4 regions of the Brevibacillus sp. RS1.1 genome follow, and region 4 is predicted to be linked to each of the others. Evidence: riboswitches for the same ligand, from Rfam matches in the RefSeq annotation. Region 4 holds a riboswitch; each other region holds the start of a gene.
The links. A riboswitch is a leader RNA that binds a small molecule or an ion and turns the genes downstream of it on or off. The one in region 4 is predicted to bind cyclic di-AMP.
Positions count from the first base shown of each region.

Region 1: it holds a riboswitch for cyclic di-AMP, as region 4 does, so the genes downstream of both, HP570_RS00560 (CAP domain-containing protein) here and HP570_RS23755 (quaternary amine ABC transporter ATP-binding protein) in region 4, are expected to answer to the same signal.
Region 2: it holds a riboswitch for cyclic di-AMP, as region 4 does, so the genes downstream of both, HP570_RS19790 (CAP domain-containing protein) here and HP570_RS23755 (quaternary amine ABC transporter ATP-binding protein) in region 4, are expected to answer to the same signal.
Region 3: it holds a riboswitch for cyclic di-AMP, as region 4 does, so the genes downstream of both, HP570_RS25730 (C40 family peptidase) here and HP570_RS23755 (quaternary amine ABC transporter ATP-binding protein) in region 4, are expected to answer to the same signal.

Region 1 is NZ_JABSVA010000001.1:147,392-152,730, forward strand. Features, by position in the region: gene HP570_RS00540 (2-phosphosulfolactate phosphatase) at 1-603, opposite strand, end outside; gene HP570_RS00545 (hypothetical protein) at 717-1,163, shown strand; gene HP570_RS00550 (cold-shock protein) at 1,334-1,537, opposite strand; gene HP570_RS00555 (rhodanese-like domain-containing protein) at 1,967-2,311, shown strand; cyclic di-AMP (ydaO/yuaA leader) riboswitch at 2,396-2,553, shown strand; gene HP570_RS00560 (CAP domain-containing protein) at 2,561-3,361, shown strand; gene HP570_RS00565 (hypothetical protein) at 3,426-3,578, opposite strand; gene HP570_RS00570 (homoserine dehydrogenase) at 3,679-4,689, opposite strand; gene def (peptide deformylase) at 4,720-5,247, opposite strand.
Region 2 is NZ_JABSVA010000006.1:64,411-69,749, forward strand. Features, by position in the region: gene vanT (serine racemase VanT catalytic subunit) at 1-422, shown strand, start outside; gene HP570_RS19780 (sensor histidine kinase) at 464-1,555, shown strand; gene HP570_RS19785 (hypothetical protein) at 1,680-2,327, shown strand; gene HP570_RS19790 (CAP domain-containing protein) at 2,453-3,040, opposite strand; cyclic di-AMP (ydaO/yuaA leader) riboswitch at 3,048-3,205, opposite strand; gene HP570_RS19795 (aminopeptidase) at 3,430-4,545, opposite strand; gene HP570_RS19800 (iron-containing alcohol dehydrogenase) at 4,641-5,339, opposite strand, start outside.
Region 3 is NZ_JABSVA010000012.1:58,491-63,829, forward strand. Features, by position in the region: gene liaF (cell wall-active antibiotics response protein LiaF) at 1-595, opposite strand, end outside; gene HP570_RS25715 (class I SAM-dependent methyltransferase) at 610-1,188, opposite strand; gene HP570_RS25720 (PspA/IM30 family protein) at 1,283-1,978, opposite strand; gene HP570_RS25725 (LiaF transmembrane domain-containing protein) at 2,043-2,447, opposite strand; cyclic di-AMP (ydaO/yuaA leader) riboswitch at 2,767-2,906, shown strand; gene HP570_RS25730 (C40 family peptidase) at 2,911-3,432, shown strand; gene HP570_RS25735 (response regulator transcription factor) at 3,647-4,366, shown strand; gene HP570_RS25740 (sensor histidine kinase) at 4,367-5,339, shown strand, end outside.
Region 4 is NZ_JABSVA010000009.1:148,926-154,264, reverse strand. Features, by position in the region: gene HP570_RS23770 (heavy metal translocating P-type ATPase) at 1-1,565, shown strand, start outside; gene HP570_RS23765 (cation transporter) at 1,630-1,830, shown strand; cyclic di-AMP (ydaO/yuaA leader) riboswitch at 2,575-2,721, shown strand; gene HP570_RS23755 (quaternary amine ABC transporter ATP-binding protein) at 3,116-4,342, shown strand; gene HP570_RS23750 (ABC transporter permease) at 4,326-5,165, shown strand; gene HP570_RS23745 (glycine betaine ABC transporter substrate-binding protein) at 5,162-5,339, shown strand, end outside.

The sequences.
Region 1 (5,339 bases), on a different contig from region 4:
AGGAAGATGATCTTGAGCCGATCGAAAGGCTGCCACTGCTATTTCGGCCTCTGGTGACAATCGATATCCCTTCAATTCATGAAGCAGCGCACCTGCCGCAATCATATCTTCAATAGCAGGTCGCAATGCTCCATTTCCCCACCGTTCACCGCAAGCAATGACGGTTACGGTTCCATTCTGCTGCTGTATGTATCTGGCCACAGATGGCGCGTTTCGCAAGCACGCAGCGATTACCTTCGCACCTGTTTTCTTCGCCAACACGGTACAGGTCGATCCGTTTGGCGAGGGTAATACGATTCTACTTCCCATTGGAACCGTTTTCAAACAGGTGGGTGAAAGGGAGACTGGTTCTCCGCGTTTTCCAGCGAGCAGCGCTGCTTTTTGTTTGGCGAATGCTACGGTTGACTCATCCTTTACCTGATAAGGATAGACGATACCTCCTCGTCCCGTTACGATATCGACACACGTGCTGAAGGAGAGCACATCGATAATGACGATCATATCCGATGCTGCCCCGACCTGTTCTACCCCTTCGTATCCCCAATCAAATCGAGCTGTATAGTCAAGTTGTTTGCATACAGTTCTATCTCCCAAACCCTCCACCATCCTCTATCAAAAATAGGTACTCGTCCCCTTACGTTCGCCGTTACGAATTAAGACAAGAAACAATATCGTATTATTGTCCCACTAGATTAACAAGAATGGAGTGAACATGGATGTCTGAAATCGAATACGACGACGATCAAGGTAATTCGGAAAAAAGAAATCACAAACGCCCAAGAAGAAATACTGTGAGAACGACCGGTATTTTGCAAAACAACCTCGCCCGTGCTCTCACCGCTCACCTCGACCTGGTAAATCTGAACACAGAACCGGTTGAAGTACGTGTGCAAGTATTAAACTGGGGTAACGCAGTTACGCAAACGAATCCAGTTAGCACCTTGCTTGACATCACGCAATTTATCCCAGCGAATACTCGAACTGCTTTCAATGCGCTGATCCCCGCTTCTTTCCACTATGAAGTCCGCCTTACCGTAGCAGAAAACAACAGAAATGTCCTTCTCACCACTTATGGCCGTACTACTATCGGCGGCGGTCAAGTTGTTGGTCTTACCGTTCTTGACAGTCAGTTCCAAACTGTCGAAATCGAAACTTGTATTTAACTATCTTGCAGGAAGAAAATGAGGAATTATGGTGGGACGCCATAGTTCCTTTTTTTATCCATTCGCATGCAGGAAAAGGCGCTTGGGACGATCCCAACGCCTTTTTGCTTCTACGACCACGACAAAAAAAGAAACTGCCCTCGAAAGGACAGTTTCTTTGAAAAGGAGACTTACAGTTTTACTACGTTCTCAGCTTGTGGGCCACGGTTGCCTTGAACGATGTTGAATTGAACTTTTTGACCTTCGTCCAAAGTTTTGAAACCGTCACCTTGGATTGCGCTGAAGTGTACGAATACATCGTCTCCGCCTTCTACTTGAATGAAACCGAAACCTTTTTCTGCGTTAAACCATTTTACTGTTCCGTTCGTTTGCATTTGAAAAAACCTCCAAAAATTGATTTGAATATGCTAGTCATATTTACCGAAGCAAATAAAGCTCACATATCATGAAGAAATACCAGATCATGTGCGATGATACGCCTTCATGATATGTGAATTTTACCTACCCGGCAAAAATGTGAATGTCATAGGACGGAACTGCAAAATAAAAAACTAAACCTTTTGAAAACCTAAAACAATGAAAGCCCTTCCTCTCTTCCATCCTTGCGGCTCCGATGACCGCGCCAGTGTGAATCGGGGATCCAAAAATGTTATCCATCAGCATACAAACACCTCGATGAATGATTAGGTATCAATTTTTCAAGTAGCAACCTCATTCTACCATGGTTGTCCAAAAAAAGCAACCGTTCACCCTTATTCTGGACGAAGCGGGACTCTGATACAATAGGATTGGGAGGGATTACATTGCAAAATCATATTTTGACAACCATTCAATTATCTGAAATGCTTGAAAAGAAAGTGCCCGTACTTTTATTGGACGTACGCGACGCCGAGAAATTTGTTTCCGGCAGCCTCGTTCACGAAAACGCATCGACGCAAAACGTCCCCTATCTTCTTATGAAAGAACAGGACAAGCCGCTTGATGAAGAAACCGAAAAACTCGCGCAAAATGTGCAAATCGTTACCTTATGTACAACAGGTAACAAAGCTCAAAAAGCTGCGGCTCTCCTTCGTGAGCATGGTTTTCATGCAAAAGCATTGGAAGGCGGCTTAACTGCCTGGAAGGAACAATCAAACGAAACGAAATGAGCCTAATTTATCAACGATTCTAGCTATTTGCCATATATTACTCCTTTATTTCGATTGGGATTGTTTGATATCGTTGTTCATGCCAAACGAAATAAGCCGAGACTTCCTCTTTGAAAAGGAAGTGCGGGGGACTTTTTTGTGGATGAGCTATTCCACATTGGGGTGAATCGCCAAACTGGCGTAGGGTTGTTTCCTCAATCCGAATCCGACAACTAACCTCGTAGGCAAAAAAAAGGAGAGATTTGTTTTATGAAACGTTTTGGTTCTGTTACAATCGCGATGACTCTTGGTCTGGGCTTGGCTTTGACAGGGTTTGCTTCTTCTGCTTCCGCAGCATCTAACTGCCCATTGAAGAACGGACAATTCCAATTCAATGTGGGTCAAAATATGGGACAATTCCAAAAAGCACCAAATGCTCAACAGTTCCTTAACTTTTTCCAAAAGCAAGGCTTTGTTCCTGGCCAGCCACAAGCAGTACAGCTGATGCAACCTGTTAAGCAAGGACAAGCTACACCTGTACAACAACCATGCCCGTATCAACCAGGATCTTTCCAACAAGCACCCGTACAACAAGCTCCAGTACAACAAACACCAGCACAACTAGTACAAACAGCACCAGCACAACCTACCAATAATGTCACTGAGCCTGCCGCTCCAGTAAAACAAGCGGATCAAGCTAAGACGGGTGATTTTGCGAAACAAGTCGCGGATTTGGTAAACCAAGAACGTGCAAAAGCAGGTCTCAAGCCTGTTCAAATGGATGCAACACTGTCCAAAGTAGCGTTGGCAAAAGCACAAGATATGTCTGCTAACAACTATTTTGACCACAACAGCCCAACGTACGGTTCCCCATTTGACATGATGAAGCAGTATGGCATTCAATACTCGACAGCAGGTGAGAATATCGCCATGGGTCAACAGAGTCCACAAGAAGTCATGCAACAATGGATGAACAGTGAAGGCCACCGCCAAAACATTATGAACCCTGACTTCACAAAAATTGGTGTAGGCTTCACAAATGGCTACTGGGTACAAGAATTTATCGGGTAACACGCTTTGCACGAAACGAAAAGCCGGTGTCTCTTAATCGAGACCCGGCTTTTTCGTGTAGACATTAATCCGGCTGTGTTTCAGAAGCCTGTTTTTTGGGGGTACAGCAGCTTTCCTGCTCATCTAGCAAAGCAACGTCCTTTTGATTCATTTCTTGCTTGGTTGGGTAAGCAGATACTTGCTGCAGCTCGGCATTGACATCAGACGATTGTTTCATCCGTATGGCCCCCTCGCCGTTTTTGGTGGTACATCCCTAGTATGCACGCGGCTCTAAACGACTCATTCCTAAGGAACACTGGAAGCACATGCAAATGAACCTATCTGCTAATAATATGTTCAAGGTCTTTTAAGGCAGCCGCTGCTGCCGCGACAGGATCTGATTTTCCTCCAACGACCAATAAATCCCCCATGACATCTGTTTCTACCCGGATGGCTTTTGTCGTACCTGATACGGATGCAAACGGATGGGTAAAATCCACCGCACACAGCTCAACTGCTACAGAAACCGTACCATTCGCTTCCTTTTGAATCGTTCCGATCAGCTTGGGAATCTTCGTATGCTTTTTCCACGTCTCGATTTGGAACGTGGTTATTTCGCGAATACTTGCGCGTTCGATATCGGTTAGATTTACTTGCCCGCCAAAAGCAGCGTTTGCCAGGATCGTGAGCTTCGAAGCTGTATCCCAACCATCGATATCGTAGGAGGGATCCGGTTCGGCAATCCCCATCTTCTGAGCGAGCTCGACAGCTGCTGTACAGGTGAGCCCCTCTTCCATCATTTTTGTTAGCACGAAGTTCGTCGTTCCTGTAAAAATACCTTCGACTCGTTTTACTTCACAGCCTGCCAAGTTATACTGCAAAAGATCGATCGTCGGCAGAGCTGCTGCTGTTGCCCCACTAATTTTCAACGCGGTACCATGTTTTTTGGCAAGAGCGGCCAAACCAGCATAATCAACAACAAGCGCACCTTTTGAAATCGCGATCGCATGCATGGCATTCTCCAATGCATACCGAATATAAGTCAGACCAGGTCCCCCCTCTTTTTCAGATGGACCTGCCTCGATGAGTACGTCTGCTTGAACTGATTTGATAAATTCCAGCGCGTTCCAAGATGCGTTCCCTGCTTGTTTTGTATGAGCATAGTCTGCCCATTTCCCTGGATCGATTCCGTTCTCATCATAGAGGCCGGAGGATGAACGAACGATTCCCACGAGTCTGACATCTGCTTCATATAGCTCGCGGTACCGCTCCCGTCGCTCTTCCAGCAGTCTGGCTACCTGCTGTCCTACTGTTCCGAAGCCTGTCACCATAATATTCCAACGTTTCATGAGTCAATCTCCTTGCTGTTTATGCTCCGTTTATTTCCACCATTTTTTTCTATTTTTATCTTGTATCCGGTGCAAATCCTTGCGATTCAGTTTCTTTCCTGTTTTTGCCGAGTAGAGCTCTTCCGTTTGATCAATAAACAATATTCCTTCCAAATGGTCCATCTCGTGCTGAATACACCGAGCAAGGAAATCTTCGGCTTCGATTGTCTTTGTTTCTCCTTGGCGGTTCAGCGTCTGGACTTTGACATAATTCGCTCGAGGTACAATTCCGAAAACACCTGGGATCGAAAGACAAGCTTCTTGCCCTACCTGCTCACCTGATTTTTCCATCAACACCGGATTGATTAGTTCAATCAAGCCGCTGCCGCAATCCATGACAACCAAACGCTTCGGGATACCAATCTGGATCGCAGACAAGCCTGCTCGACCTTTCGCAGCATAAATGGTTTGGGTCATATCATCCAATATCTTTTCAACCTGCGGAGTAATGGATTGTACTCTTTTTGAAGTTTCACGCAAGATAGGGTCCCCCAGGCGAACGATCATACGTTCAGCCATTTCCTTCTCCCTCCCGCATTACTCAGTTTTCGATTTCAAGGTAGCAAATCAGGTCCTCGCTGTCAAAAAGAACCTCGCAAAATCTGAAATAT
Region 2 (5,339 bases), on a different contig from region 4:
TAAAAACAAACGTCAACCTACGACCTGTGCTATCACTAAAAGCAAGAGTTGTGCAGGTGAAACAGGTGGAAAAAGGAGCACCCGTTGGCTACGGACGCGCCCACATAGCGCAGAAGGACAGTAAGATTGCCATCGTATCTATCGGATATGCAGATGGGGTTCCGCGCATGCTGTCACAAGTGGGGGCTACCTGCTTGATTAGAGGAAAAAGGCGACCGATTATTGGCTTTGTCTGCATGGATCAGCTCATTGTAGATATTTCAGATATGGAAGAGGTGCAAAGAGGGGAGGTTGTGACCTTTATTGGCAGAGATCAAGAGGAGGAGATCACTGCCGAAGAAATGGCCCAATCGTGTAAAACCATTACGAACGAGCTGGTAAGCCGTTTGGGAGAACGGGTTAAAAGAGTCTATCATGAGTGATCTTTGGACGAAAACGAGTATAGGAGTGGTTCATTTTTTCCATGGCGAAGGGGAGACATAGCTTTCGTTTCAAAATGCTTGGGCTTCTTGGGTTTGGCATGCTTCTGGCCGCTATCGTAACCTATCTGCTCTATAAAGTGCTCCAGTTTTACTATCGGGTGGGGGTTAAGTACGAAGATCCACTCACCCAGGTTCGCTATTTCATCAAGGAGATGGGGGATATCAATTTCTTTTTGATTGTCTTTGCTCCCATTGCGATCTTGTTTTTCTATCTCCTGACCAAACGGTATGCTGGCTACTTTCGGGAGATTTCTACGGGCATTCATTATCTCGCGAGTGGAGACTTTACACGGCATGTCCATATTCCATCCAATGATGAGTTTGCAGAAATCGCCAAGGATATCAATCTAGCAAGCGAAATGCTGCAAAAGGCGGTAGAAAGAGGAGATTTCGCCGAAAGCAGCAAGGATCAGCTTGTTTTGAATCTGGCGCATGATTTGCGTACACCACTGACATCTGTTCTGGGTTATCTGGATCTCATTTTGCAAGATGAGCAGATAACACAAGAACAGATGCGGCATTATGCGACGATTGCTCTTACCAAATCGCATCGATTGGAAAAGCTGATTGATGAGCTCTTCGAAATTACGAGAATGAATTACGGCATGGTTACCATCGAGCAAAAGGCCATTGATTTGAGTGAATTGCTTGTCCAGTTAAATGAGGAGATGTATCCTTCCTTTGAGAAAAATGAGCTCGTCGCGCGGTGTACGGTTGCTGCCCAATTAGTGATCGTGGGAGATGGGGAGCTTTTGGCGCGCGTATTTGAGAATATCCTGACCAACGCGATACGCTACGGGGGAGATGGCCAGTTTATCGATTTGAACGCTTATCGTGAGGGCGATGAAGTGGTTGTGCAAATCATGAATTACGGCGACCAGATACCTGAGGAGGCGCTGCCGCATATTTTTGAAATGTTTTTTACAGGCGACAAAGCGCGAACGCATCAAGGGGGAGGAACAGGACTCGGCTTGTTTATTGCAAAAAATATCGTCGAGAAGCATCGGGGAACGATTTCTGTCCAAAGTGATTTGATTCGTACGTGTTTTGAGGTCAGGCTGCCGTATGGATGAAATGATGGCAAAAATAAAAAATGGAGACGCTTCAATGTCTCCATTTTTTTATTGCATAATTCATTGAGATTTGAAAAATTGGTATAATATTCCTGTATCGAAATGAATTAACTTTGGGGGAGTTATGAATAAATACACATGGACATTGATAGGTGCGGTAATTGTTGCTGGAATATCATTGGCTACTTGGGCTGGGGCCATTAACCAAGGGGATAAGGAAGCACTACAGGCATATAAAAAGATGGAACAGGCACGTAACAAAGAGAACCACCCCTTAAGCAAATCGAGTAGGAATGTAGCCCTGTCGAACTTTTCGATTCAGGGAGCTGTTTTACCAGAAGCGGATAAAATACGTAAATACAACGATACGAATATGCAAGGACTACTATCTTCAACGGATGAAAAACTTTCCTTCATTATGGAAGGGGATGAAGTAAAAGGTATAGTTTTAGCAACAGATACAGAGCCAATCATGGCTGGTGGTGAAAAAACTGGTCCTGAATTGTTTGACCTTTACGAGAACATGAAAAATACACTCGGGGAAGATGTAAACATTACGTACTTTAGTTATTCAGGTGGGTTTATCTTCGTTGCAACTGATAGGGAAGGTGAGGAAAGCTTGTGGCTCGATCGACGTGCTTCTACTTTTTTAGAACTTCCTTCGCACAAGCAACTCAAATCTGAAGAAGTTGTAGAAAAAATTCGAGAAGGTGCGGAATCGGTGGATGAAGAAAAGACAAACGAGCTAGAAATGGGAAGTAAATCTGAATAAAGCGTATAAAGCTAGCTGTTGGCTTTTCACGGAGATAGATGTTCAAGGGCCACTCCAGACAAGGCAGGGAAAAAATAAGAAAGCCGGGTCCCCGCTAGAGGACTCGGCATTTATATCTAAATTCATTATCCGATGAATTCTTGTACCCAGTATCCATTCACAAAGCCTACACCGATTTTGGTGAAGGAAGGATTCATGATGTTTTGACGGTGTCCTTCACTGTTCATCCATTGGTTCATGACTTCCTCAGCGGTGCGTTGACCCATGGCGATGTTCTCACCCGCGGTCCTAGAAGATACAACGAATTGTTTCATCATGTCAAATGGAGAGCCATACGTAGGGCTTGTATGGTCAAAGTAGTTGTTGTTGGACATATCAGCCGCTTTTGCTTGTGCAACTTTGTTCAGGGAAGCATCCAGTTCCACTGGCTTCAGACCTGCTTTTGCACGCTCTTGGTTTACCAAATCAGTTACTTGCTTCCCAACAGAGGAAGCATCCACTTGTTGGTTAGCTTGTTTTACTGGCTGTTGAGCTGGCTGCTGTTGATTCGCTGGTGCTGCGTAAGGTGCTTGCATTTGCGGTTGGACAGGTTGCATATATGGTTGATACCCGTATTGCGGACATGTGGTAGCGGCAGAAGCTGTGTTAGAAAAGCCGGAAAGAACAAATCCCAATCCCAATGTCGCGATTGCAATAGTACCAAGGCGTTTCATATTCACATCGTCTCCTTTTTTTGGCCTACGAGGTTAGTTGACGGATTCGGATTGAGGAAACAACCCTACGCACTTTGGCGATTCACCCCATGCAGATCTCTCATCTGCAAGTAAAAAAGCTCCCCCGCACTTCCATTCGAGAGGAAGTTTCGGCTGTTTTGTTTGGCATGACCTAGAATAACAGAGATTCACCGGTGAAAGAAACCCGTAAAATTTGGTAGGATTAATAAGAATATCTCTTGTTTTATTGAGAGGGTGGAGTTCGACACTCACCAATCCCGCTTACAGTGTCGCCTGTAAAATAGGCCAGTCTAACACTTTATTTTCTCTGAACAATAGAAAAGGGGCTAGGGAACTCATTCCCTAACCCTTTTTTTCATTCATTTCGTTTAAATCAAATTCTCCGGGTTCAAGCCTTCCAGCTCTGGCAACACAAAGCGCCCATCTTTTCTAATAAGCACATCGTCAAACCAGATTTCGCCGCCGCCGTATTCAGGGCGTTGGATTTGGACCAAGTCCCAGTGAACGGAGGAGCGGTTGCCGTTGTCTGCTACTGTGTAAGCATTCCCTGGCGTGAAGTGGAAGCTGCCCGCGATTTTTTCGTCAAACAGGATGTCCAGCATCGGGTGGAGGATGTGCGGGTTGAAGCCGATCGCGAATTCTCCGATATAACGTGCGCCCTCGTCCGTGTCGAGGATGTCGTTCAATGCTTTAGTATTGGAGCTGGTCGCTTCCACGATTTTGCCTTCTTTGAAAGTGAACTGAACATCATTGAAGGTAATGCCGTTGTAGATTGATGCCGCGTTGTAGAAAATCGTTCCTTCCACGGAATCGCGTACAGGAGCGGTGTATACTTCGCCATCCGGGATATTGCGTTTACCGTCACACTTGATGGCATTGATTCCTTTTATGGAGAAGCGCAGGTCCGTTTTTGGACCGACGATGCGTACGCGATCGGTGCGCTCCATCAGCTCTTTCAACGGAGTCATGGCAGCTGACATTTTCGCGTAGTCCAGATTGCAGACGGAGAAGTAGAAGTCCTCAAAGCTCTCGAGACTCATTTTGGACAGCTGTGCCATCGACTTGTTTGGGTAGCGCAGTACAACCCAGCGTTTGTTCGGAACGCGCTCGTTCGTATGTACAGGTTGATACAGGACACGAGCGTAAATGCCCATTTTGTCGTCCGGTACGTCGGCATACTCGTTGATGTTGTCGTAGGCGCGAATGGCGATGTAAGCGTCCATGTCCTTCATCCGGTCATACTCGTATTTTGCCATCAGAGCCATATGTTCTTCGCTCGTGCCTTGATAGAGTGCACGCATGACTTCCTGGTCTTTTAAGGTGACCAAAGGCAGAGCCCCAACTGCAAATGATTCACGCACAAGTGCACGAACGAGTTCAGGTTGCAGGCCTGTATTTTCGATCAGAACTTTTTCGCCTTTTTGCAAATGGAGTGAGTAACGGACGAGACGGCTTGCCAGTTCATTAATGCGTGGATCTGCCATGGTGGTAACCTCCGTAGTAAAATAATTTTGATTAATGATTAATTTGTATTATTACATAACTGAGCGTAGGCTCGCCAGTGTGTTTGATGCTTCCATTACAGGCAAGCCTCGTAGATCGCGATTACATCGGATTCATTCAATTTTCGTGAGCTAGGCAGATACCCGATTCCGCGTCCGCCGATGCGAACCGCTTCCTCAGCCATTTGGACCAGTGATTGTTTGGTCACACCGAAGTCAGACAGACGTTCTGTGATTCCCATACGCTCATACCAACGGCGAACGGCATCAATCGTTGCTCGTGCTGCTTCGCTCTCATTCTCCACCATAACGCCAAAACAATGACGTCCCATACGGGCTAGTCTCTCGGGACGGTCTTGCAATATCACTTGTTCGAAATAAGGAAGGGACAGGATCGCCAGTCCACGACCGTGAGCCATATCGTAGATTCCGCTCAGCGGATGTTCAATTCCGTGCAACGGCATGCCAGCACCGCGACCGCCAGCAGCGAAGGGACTGATGCCCAATGTGCTCGCCCATAAAAGGGTGGATCGTGCTTCAGCGTTGTCTGGTTGCTGGAACGCTGTGATGGAGTGCTCGACGACGAGGCGAATGAGTGTTTCGGAAATCCCGTCCTGAACGTGGGTTCCTTCCGCGCTGATCAAATAGTTTTCAAACAGATGGGAAAAGATATCGGCGCAAGACTCTGCTGTGACGCGAGCCGGAACGGTAAAGGTGACAGACGGATCGAGAATGGCAATCTTCGGGTAAAGTGCTGGACCGTTGATCGAAGATTT
Region 3 (5,339 bases), on a different contig from region 4:
AGACATGCAAGTAACTCAGTTCAAAACGCCCGGAAGTCAGGTGATAATCCCCAATCAGAGAACTGCGGGAATCTTTTGGCAACATGTCGTCAGGTGATGAAGACATTTTTTCGTGATGAGGAATTTTGCCACCAACATGCTTCCATTTGTTCCAGTTGTCTTGCCAAGGGCGTTCCGCTGTTGAAACGTTCACGTCATTCGGGGCACTCGCATCACTAGTCAAAATCGTCTCCGCAGATGGGGTCCCACTCTCTCCCAATGGTTGATTCACATGGCGATCTCGTCTGCTGTTCTTGCCCCGAATCAACTGAAAGCCGAAATAAATAAACACGATTGGTACTGCAATCTGGAACAGATCATCAATCCCGACACCAAACCACATGTCCGTCGCGATGATGGTCCCCAGAGAGAATAGAATCCCTCCGCCAATCCGATTTTTATTCCCCCACAAACGAAGGCCAAAATAAATAAGCACCATCGGCCACAAATCAAACAGACCGAACGATATGATACCCAAACTGTCTAACAAAAGACCGATTCCCGTAAAAATAATCAGGACACCAGCCAACATTTTGTGTAAACGGGACAGTTTCACAAAAGTCTCCTCTCTCACGCCCCACGCTGATCGTTTTCACTTTGTCCATTACGACATGTATAGATGAATGCAGGCGGAATGTTCAACAGGGTAAAGTCGATCTTGACCCAGGGAAAACGATCCTGCAACTCAGCTTGGAGTTGTAGCGAATATTGGAATGTAATAAATAGGCCCCCTGGCTTCAGTACAGATTGAACTTCGTCCAGAATTGCTGCCCGCAGCTCTTGTTGAAAATTGGCGAATGGCAGACCTGAGATAATGACATCTGCACCTGCAAGGTCCTGCTCCTCCAAGTAAGACCTAAGTTTAGTCGCTTCCTCCCTGATAGGAAGATCGGGAAAACGTGATTGAAGCATAGAGCGAAATTGGGAATCTCGTTCCACGAGCACGTACTGTGTGCCGGGATGCAAGCGCTGATAGATCGTTTGGGTAAATGCCCCTGTACCAGGTCCCAGCTCCAGGATCACATCGGTTGAAGCCCAATCGACGCTTTTCAACATTTGCTCACATAAAAAACGAGAGCTAGGGATGATACTACCGACGCGTCCAGGCTCAGCGATAAACCGCCGCAAAAAGACCAAGAAGTCCTGCAAGAATCGTACCTCCTAGGGGAAAAGCAGCCTGATGTACACAGGCTGCCGAATTGACACACTCTATTCTACACCTTGTCCCCCAGTTCCTGTTGAATTAGGATTGTACTGGTTTGGCTACCGGTGTTTTTACTTCCTTAATGGATGCTTTGATGCTAGCAAGTTCTGCATCGAGATCATCCTTTTCCAGCTCAGACAAAGCGTTTTCCCAAGCGCGGTTCGTTTGGCGCCATTGCCCGCTCATTTGCGCTTCTGCTTCCATGCGCATGACTTTCTCTTCCATGCGAGCGAAGCCACGGCCTGCGGACTGATTGCCGATACCGACAACTGCTTGATTGACTTGCTTTTGTGTACGAGCTACTTGTGCACGTGCCATCAGTGTGAACTTTTTCGCACGCATTTTATAGAACTCTTCCTTCAGCTCAGCCAGCTTCTCGCGCATTTGCGTAGCTGACTCGGATGCTGACAGGTACAGCGTTTCATATTCCGCTGCACGGCCTTCGTACTGCTTCTTGTCAGCGAGTGCTCGACGAGCCAACTCGTCTTCTCCTTCAGTCAAGGCGAGCTTGACTTGGCGATCACGTTTTTCGATCAGAGCATTGGCTTCGTCCAATTGCTGACGGAATTTCTTTTCCAGTGCAACCTGACGGGCAACCGCTACTTCAACTTGTCCGATTTCTACTTCCATGTCACGCATATATTGATTCAGCATTACTACCGGATCTTCCATCGAATCCAATGCATCATTTACCGAAGCTACTGTCAGGTCACGCAAACGTTTAAAGATACTCATTATTTTTTCCTCCTCATCATATCACATCATATTGTTCATCCAAAAGACTCTTGCGACATTGGCGTTACTGTGGGCGTCTTCTTACATCTCTCTCCCAAGTGTCCAGCGTATCTTCCTTTAATACTTTTTGGGCCCATTCACGCTCCCAAGCAGGTGGCGCTTGTTTAGGTTCTTGGCTGGGACGCAGTAAGCGATATCCCAGATAAATCACCCCAATGGCCAGAAGCGCGTGAAACAGTAGGTCAAGCTTGCCAATCAACATCAGGAACCCGAATAGGAAGACCAGGATTCCCCAAAATCGTGAACCGGTTTGTCCCATGATCTTTTTGGCACCGTATATCATGATCACGCCGGGAATGATAAACCCGAGCAAGTCTCCGATATCGATACCCACCAGATCGAGAAGAACCAACCCACCGACTAGCAGCAGAACCAGCCCGAGTAGTACTTTGCCAGACCGTTCGCTCATTACTCGCTTACCTCCATTCGTTTTGCATGTGGTGCTTGTGGAACGTTATGCCCTTATTGTAGCCCTCGGTATAGGCTTCCCATAACGGGCGTGCGGTTGGTTTTTCCCTCCGTCCTTGGACGGAGACATTTTCCTGCCTTAATCGGACGAGCTCTCCCGCAAGGCAGGAATAAGCCCACGTCGAAAGGCGGCTTGCACTGTCGAACGAAAACGTTACAGCATTTGACGCTATCTTTGTGACGAATATGTGAATGAACAGATAAAAAGAAGGAAAAAAAGGACTGGCGTAGAATCTTCGTAAGAGTGCGTGTAAAAAAACATCGAAAAATAGCCGAATTCCGCTTAGCGGAAACGGGGGAACCACGTTTTTGGGGTGAATGGTTGCTACTCCTAGCAGCCTAGGGCGTCCTTTCGACCGAACCCTTCAGCTAACCTCGTAGGCTCACGAAGGGAGCAGTTTCTTTTGCGCAAGATGGTTTTATCTTTATTTATGGCTGGATTGCTTGCTATGGGGGCAGGCGCTGCACAGGCTGCTGAGGAGAATACTCTCCATGAAGTTGTCAGCGACTTGTACGGTACCCCTTACAAATCTTCCGGCTCGTCCAAAAAAGGCTTTGACTGCTCCGGTTTCACACGCTACGTATTTGATGCGTTAGGTGTAGACCTGCCTCACAATTCTGCTTCCCAGTACGAATTAGGTACAGAGGTAGACAGAAAAGATTTGCAACCAGGCGATCTCGTATTCTTCAATACGAACGGTCGCAGCATTTCTCACGTGGGTATCTACATCGGAGACGGCACATTCGTGCACTCGGAATCTGGTCGTGGAGTCGTCAACACCAAGTTGAACGATCCATACTACTGGAGCAAGCGTTATGTAGGCGCCAAGCGTCTCAGTGCTCCTGTTCTAGCGAAAGCAGAAACTCCGAATAAGGAAAAAGCGGTGCAAGCTGCATCGTTGCCGGAAAAACCAGCTAAAAAATAGTCATTCGGCAAAATAATAAAAGCCAGGGACACTACGTCTCTGGCTTTTTCTGACGAAATTTAGTACCTGGTCTAAAGAGGTACCCTCACATATTAGAACAACTTAATAACTTACGGGGTTTCTTCCCCTGATAGGGGCAAAGCATGTTATGATAGACAAGACCCATTCTTTGAATGGTATTCCTTATTAATAGAAGTAACTGGGGGTTGTTCCGGTGAAAGATCACATTTTAATTGTCGATGACAATCTGGAGATTATTGAACTGCTAGAAGACATTTTGGAGAACGAGGGCTTCAGCGTTTCCTCTGCTGAAAGCGGAGAAGACGCACTCTCGCTGCTCAGCCAAGGTGAGCGTCCCAACCTGATCCTTTTGGATATTATGATGCCCAACATGAGTGGCTACGAGCTCTGCTCTCAAATTCGCCGTGAGTGGGATTTGCCTATACTGTTTCTCAGTGCAAAAGGAAAAGCGGTAGATAAGGTAGTCGGCTTTGAAATCGGCGCAGACGATTACATCACGAAGCCTTTTGATACAGAAGAGCTGCTCGCTCGCATTCGTGCCCACCTTCGTCGCTATGAGCGCATTCGCAAGCATACCGAAGAGCAGCCTGAGAAGGAAACAGCCTCTTCTCCAATTACGGTTTTGAAATTCAAGGACTTGGAAATTCATAAAGAAACGTATTCCGTATATGTATGTAACCAAAAGATCGAGCTCTCTACCAAGGAATTCCAACTACTCACCTTCCTCGCAGAAAATGCGGGCATCGTCTTTACAAGAGAGCAAATTTATGACCGTGTTTGGGGATATGGTTATGGCTCGCTCAATACAGTGACGGTCCATATTAAAAACCTCCGTGAGAAGCTGGAAACGGAACGTCAATTCATTAAAACACAATGGGGGACAGGCTACGTATTTATCGGGGAGAAGCTTTAAATGAGCTTGCGCAATAAAATTTTTCTCTCCTTCATTGCCTTGCTCACACTCACCATTTTGTTGTTTAAATTTGTTTTTCAAGACATTATTGTCGCTCAACTCAAAAATGACCGGCATAATCAGTACCAGGCTGAGAAGGAAGCCGCAGAGAAGGTCATGCTCAATCAACTGCTTCTCGTCAGTAATTTCAAGGACCCAATCGAACGCATGGAGCTTGAGAAGCAGTTGCCAGACGACGTGATGTACCGCATGCTCGTGAAGGATGCCAATGGAAACACTATCTACAGCAAAACATCAAGCGCCTATAATTTAAAAATGCCTTCCCCCTCCTCATCAAGCCGTGGCGATTCTGCTAAGCAAAATGACCTCAAAGTGGTCGCTGAGTACCATTTTCAGCAGGAGCCACCGCGTACAGGGGAGATTGTTGTTTATTTCTACACGGATGATTACGACATGATGGCTACGACAGGGGTTTCCATGATGCTTTGGTTTATTTACGGAAGCATTAGTCTGGTAGGATTGGTTCTGCTCGCTTTGTTCGTTCGCTGGATACTACGTCCGGTTAACGAATTATCGCGCGTCACGCAAGAAATCCAGGAAGGGAAGCGGCTGGTCACATTTACGTATCGATCGCATGATGAATTCGGGCAACTCTTTCGATATTTCGGGGAAATGGTGGATGAGCTTCGCTTAGCGGAAGAAAGACAGGCTGAAATGATTGCTTCGATCGCCCACGACTTCCGTACACCTCTCACCACGATCAAAGGGTATGCCTCATATATCGGCTCTGGTCGCGTGACGGATATGACCAAAATACAGAAACAGATGGGCAAAATCGAGCTAAAAACGACGGACTTGGAAAAGCTGCTGGACGAGCTGCAGGACTTCACCACGCAAAGCTCCGAAGTTCGACTCAGCATTAACCGCATTCATGTCAAAAGCTTCTTGCGAGGAATCATTGAGGACTATTTGC
Region 4 (5,339 bases):
CAAAGGGACGTTCTTCGGAAGCGATCCGCAAGCTGATGGGCTTGCAAGCAAAAACAGCAGTAGTCGTACGAGATGGCGTCGAAATGACCATTCCTGTAGAAGAAGTGAGACTAGGCGACGTCGTTCACGTGAAGCCAGGCGACAAAGTACCTGTCGATGGCATCGTCATGGAAGGGCAGTCCGCAGTAGATGAGTCCATGCTGACTGGCGAAAGTATTCCGGTGGATAAAGCTGCAGGCGATACCGTCATCGGCGCCACCTTGAACAAAAACGGCTTTTTGAAGGTCCAGGCAACCAAAGTCGGAAAAGAAACGGCTCTGGCGCAAATCATTAAAGTAGTGGAAGAAGCACAAGGAACAAAAGCACCGATTCAGCGTGTAGCTGACAGCATCTCCGGGATTTTTGTCCCAATCGTAGTAGGGATTGCTATTCTTACCTTCTTGATCTGGTACTTTTTCGTTATACCTGGCAACTTCGGTGAGGCTTTGGAAAAAGCAATTGCCGTACTCGTAATCGCTTGCCCATGCGCCCTCGGTTTGGCAACACCGACCTCAATCATGGCGGGCTCTGGACGCGCAGCTGAGCTGGGCATCCTGTTCAAAGGCGGGGAGCATCTGGAGACGGCTCACCACTTGGATACGATCGTCCTCGATAAAACAGGGACTGTAACCAAAGGCGAGCCAGAACTGACAGACGTCATCGCCATTGATATCGAAGAACAAGAGCTGCTCTCTTTAGTCGGTGCCGCTGAGAAAAACTCCGAGCACCCATTGGCTCAAGCTATCGTTCGCGGTATTGCGGATAAAGGAATCACTGTGGCTGATACGGGTTCGTTTGAAGCCATTCCTGGTTTCGGTATCCGGGCCACCGTCTCCAGCAAAGAAGTACTCGTCGGTACCCGCCGTTTGCTGGAAAAACATCAAATTTCATACCAAGCAGTGTCCGATACCATGCTGGCACTGGAGCGCTCCGGTAAAACGGCGATGCTCGCAGTCGTCGAAGGCAAGCTCGCTGGTTTGATTGCCGTAGCGGATACGATCAAACCAACCTCCAAGCAAGCGGTTCAGCGTATGAAAGCAATGGGATTGACTGTGATCATGATGACCGGTGACAACCGTCAAACCGCCGAGGCCATTGCCCGTGAAGCAGGAATCGATCACGTCATCGCAGAAGTCCTGCCTGAAGGCAAAGCCGCAGAAGTGAAAAAACTGCAAGAACAAGGCAAAAAAGTCGCGATGGTCGGCGATGGTATCAACGATGCTCCTGCACTCGCTACCGCTGACGTCGGTATGGCAATCGGTACAGGTACAGATGTGGCGATGGAAGCAGCCGATATTACCCTGATGCGCGGCGAACTGACTAGTGTCGCAGACGCCATCGAGATGAGTAAGCTCACCATCCGCAACATCAAGCAAAACCTGTTCTGGGCATTGGCCTACAACACCTTGGGCATCCCAATTGCCGCAATCGGCTTACTCGCTCCATGGCTTGCCGGTGCCGCAATGGCCTTCAGCTCCGTATCCGTCGTACTCAACGCACTAAGACTGCAACGAGTGAAGCTGTAACAACAGTAACAAGCGGCTTCGTCCGCCTTACCTATACAACATAAAATGCAAGGAGAGATTGATCATGACAAATATCACATTGAACGTAGAGGGCATGTCTTGCAATAAATGCGTAGCGCGCATCGAGAACACATTGAAAGATCTTGGTGCAGAAGGCAAAGTAAACCTGGCTGAAAAAAAGGTTGAGGTTTCCTATAACGAGAGCAACTTGACTCTCGATGCAGTGAAAGAAGCTATTGAAGACCAAGGTTACGACGTCGTTTAATCATTGTATCTTTGAAAAGCAAAGCTCCTGCCTGATTCATTGAGGCGGGGGCTTTTTGGTGTTGAGGTAAAAGTGGCTGTAGGGGAGGGGAAGAAGCCCATTTCCAGTCTACGCTTCCACCTACGCCCCGCAAGGGGTTAGACTGTCCGCTACGAAATAAATGTCGGGAGCGCTTCAAAAGTAGAGTTTCGAGGATGTATTCGCAGAGGTTGAAGCTGACAACCCCCGCCATTCATTTCTCCGCTAAGTAGGGCTCCAGAGGCGCTAGGACTGGAAATGTTCTTCTTCCCAAGCGGCTATTGTTTACATCTTGAAAGCATCATTCAAAAAGTCTTTAAAAAAGCGTAGAACCTCAACAGCTCGTAGAGGAAACAGGTGAAATAAGCGAAGATCTTTGGACACACCTACCGAGGCGCAGTGAAAAAAAGCGAAACTGCCTTTAGCGTCCACCTCTGAGCCACATCCTGATGGACTACTTTGGACGCGGTTTCGCTTTTTTTCACGGAGCCGGGCACCCCATGCTCCCGCGCAGGGGTTCCAAGAATCTGAGCGTTTTCTCCTGTTTCCTCCCCACCACAACAGCGAGTATAACGCACTAATCCTTCAACCGAATAAGCAACGAACAGCTAATCCAATCCGACTCATAAAGAAAGCCGTAATCCGGTTAAAACCATGCTAAACGAACGTTCACAATAACTGGAAGCCAGCGTATAATTCAAATCACAATCACGCTTCAATAAGAAACAACACATACGGCCTAGTTCCGATATTCTCGGAAGCGGGGGAACCAATCTTTTGGGGTTAATCCTGAGTGATCAGGAGGGATGAGGAAATGTCTTCTCTGCCATCCTACCCGTCAGCTAACCTCGTCGGCCAAAGCAGGGAAGGTCATGGATGGATAAAGTCTAGGCATTTTATGCGCAACAAGGGGATTCCTTGCGGGCGTGTGATAGGCCGATACAGGCTTTTTCTTTGGGACCTTTGTTCTGGAGAAAAAGGATGGATCGGTCTATTTTTTTATGGAAATATCGACGAGCAGCTTACGCGATACAGTCGTGAAGGAAATGGTGTGGATCGCTGGGAGGCAGTCGGTACGACATAAACCGCTGACAATCGAAATCGGGAAGACAGAGTACAGGGAGTCCTGACAATGGACGCCAGGTATTCCGTAAGCCTGCGGATTTTCTACACGAGTAAAAATCAAGCGTGCCTGCTTAGGTTTGCTGGAGTGTGGAAGCTTCGCGGGCTTTTTACATTTACGAAAAAACGAAGGATGAGGGATATCATGTCCAAAATGAAAGTCCATCAACTTACAAAAGTGTTTGGCAAGCAGCCCGAGCTGGCCTTGAAGCTGCTGGCGGAAGGACGTAAAAAAGAACAAATTTACAAGCAAACCGGCCAGTCCATCGGTGTCAATCAGGTCAGCTTTGAAGTCGAGGAAGGCGAAATCTTCGTCATCATGGGCCTATCCGGCAGCGGCAAATCAACCTTAATCCGACTGTGTAATCGACTGATTGACCCAACGAGCGGAAGCATCGAGATCGATGGGGAAGAGATCGTGGCCATGAAGGCGACAGCTTTGCGCGAGGTGCGGAGGAAGAAGCTCGGGATGGTTTTCCAAAACTTCGCCCTGTTTCCGCAGCGGACGGTACGGGAAAACGTGGAGTTTGGTTTGGAGATTCAACAAGTACCACCAGGGCTCCGACAAGAAAAAGCACGGGAAGCGCTCGCGCTCGTTGGATTGACCGAGTGGGAAAATGCGTACCCAGATCAATTGAGCGGAGGTATGCGTCAACGAGTCGGATTGGCGCGGGCGTTGGCTAATAATCCAGATATTCTCTTGATGGACGAAGCGTTCAGTGCACTGGACCCGCTCATTCGAAAAGATATGCAGGATGAGCTGCTGGAGCTTCAGATGACGATGAAAAAGACGATCCTGTTCATTACACATGACTTGCATGAGGCGTTGCGACTGGGCGACCGGATTGCCTTTATGAAAGACGGGCAGATCATTCAAATCGGCCGCCCAGAAGAAATCCTGGCTGACCCAGCGGATGAATTCGTGCGGAAGTTCGTGGAGGATGCCGACCTGTCCAGGGTGCTCGTTGCTGAAAATGTGATGAAACGGGCAGAAGCAATCACGCCTGACAAAGGGGCCCGAGTGGCACTGCAACTCATGATGGATAATGGCGTGTCCAGCTTGTACGTCGTGGACAAAAAGCGCACACTGCTCGGATTGATTACGGCGTATGACGTATCACTCGCGATCAGTACGGGAGATTCGCTGGAGGCAATCATGAAAACCGACCTCCCTACCGTTTCGCCTGACGCACGTCTGCACAGCTTGTTCCCGATGATGGCAGACCTGCATGTCCCGATTGCGGTAGTGGGCGAGCAGCAGCGTTTGTTGGGTGTCATCGTAAAAGGAGCGGTGCTAGGCGGGCTGGTAGGCAAAGTCAATGTCCAAGAACATCAGAGAGCAGAGGTGATGAGTGATGGACGTCGTGCCTAAGCTACCGATTGGCGGTTGGATGGAAGGGTTCGTGGAGGTGCTGGGCCAGTACAAAGGGGTATTGTTTGATCCGGTGGCTATCGTCATTTCCACGATGGTGACTTACTGTTCTACGGTTTTGGCAGAGATACCTTCGCTGATTCTCATCTTGCTGCTGGGGGCCGCTGCGTGGGTTTTTGCAGGGAGAGCGTCCATGGTCTTTACGGTTGTTGGACTTTCTCTCATCCACAACTTGGGGTACTGGGATGAAACGATGGAGACATTGGGACTCGTCCTCACTGCCACCATGATTTCGATCGCTATCGGGATTCCGGTGGGCATTCTTTGCGCGAGACACGATACGTTTCGCAATCTGGTTACGCCAGTACTGGATTTGATGCAGACGATGCCAGCGTTCGTTTATTTGATTCCCGCCATCTTTTTCTTCGGTTTGGGCGAGGTGCCGGGAGTTATTGCCTCCGTTATTTTTGCTTTGCCGCCAATCGTGCGTCTTACGAACTTAGGCATTCGTCAGGTCCCAGCGGAAATGGAGGAAGCGGCGGACGCCTTTGGCGCAACTGGGTGGCAAAAGCTCGTGAAAGTGCAGCTGCCGTATGCGAAATCGACGATCTTGGCGGGCGTCAATCAGTGCATCATGCTCGCCCTGTCGATGGTGGTCATAGCGGCTATGATCGGGGCGAAAGGCTTGGGTGCAGATGTGTATCGTGCCGTATCGCAAGTGGATATAGGAAGAGGATTCGAGGCGGGGCTATCCATCGTGATCATCGCTATCGTCCTGGATCGGCTTACCCAACATGCAGGAAAAAAGGAGAGAAACACATGATGAACAAAATGATTCCAGCTTTCTTGGCAGGGATGATGGGAGCAACAGCTTGGCTCGCAGGCTGCTCTAGTCAAAACACAAACACACAAATACCGACAGCAACGGTGGTCGATCCTATTGCTTCTGAGACGTCGGACAACGCGTTAGGAGAAAAGCTCGACTACAAAATCATCG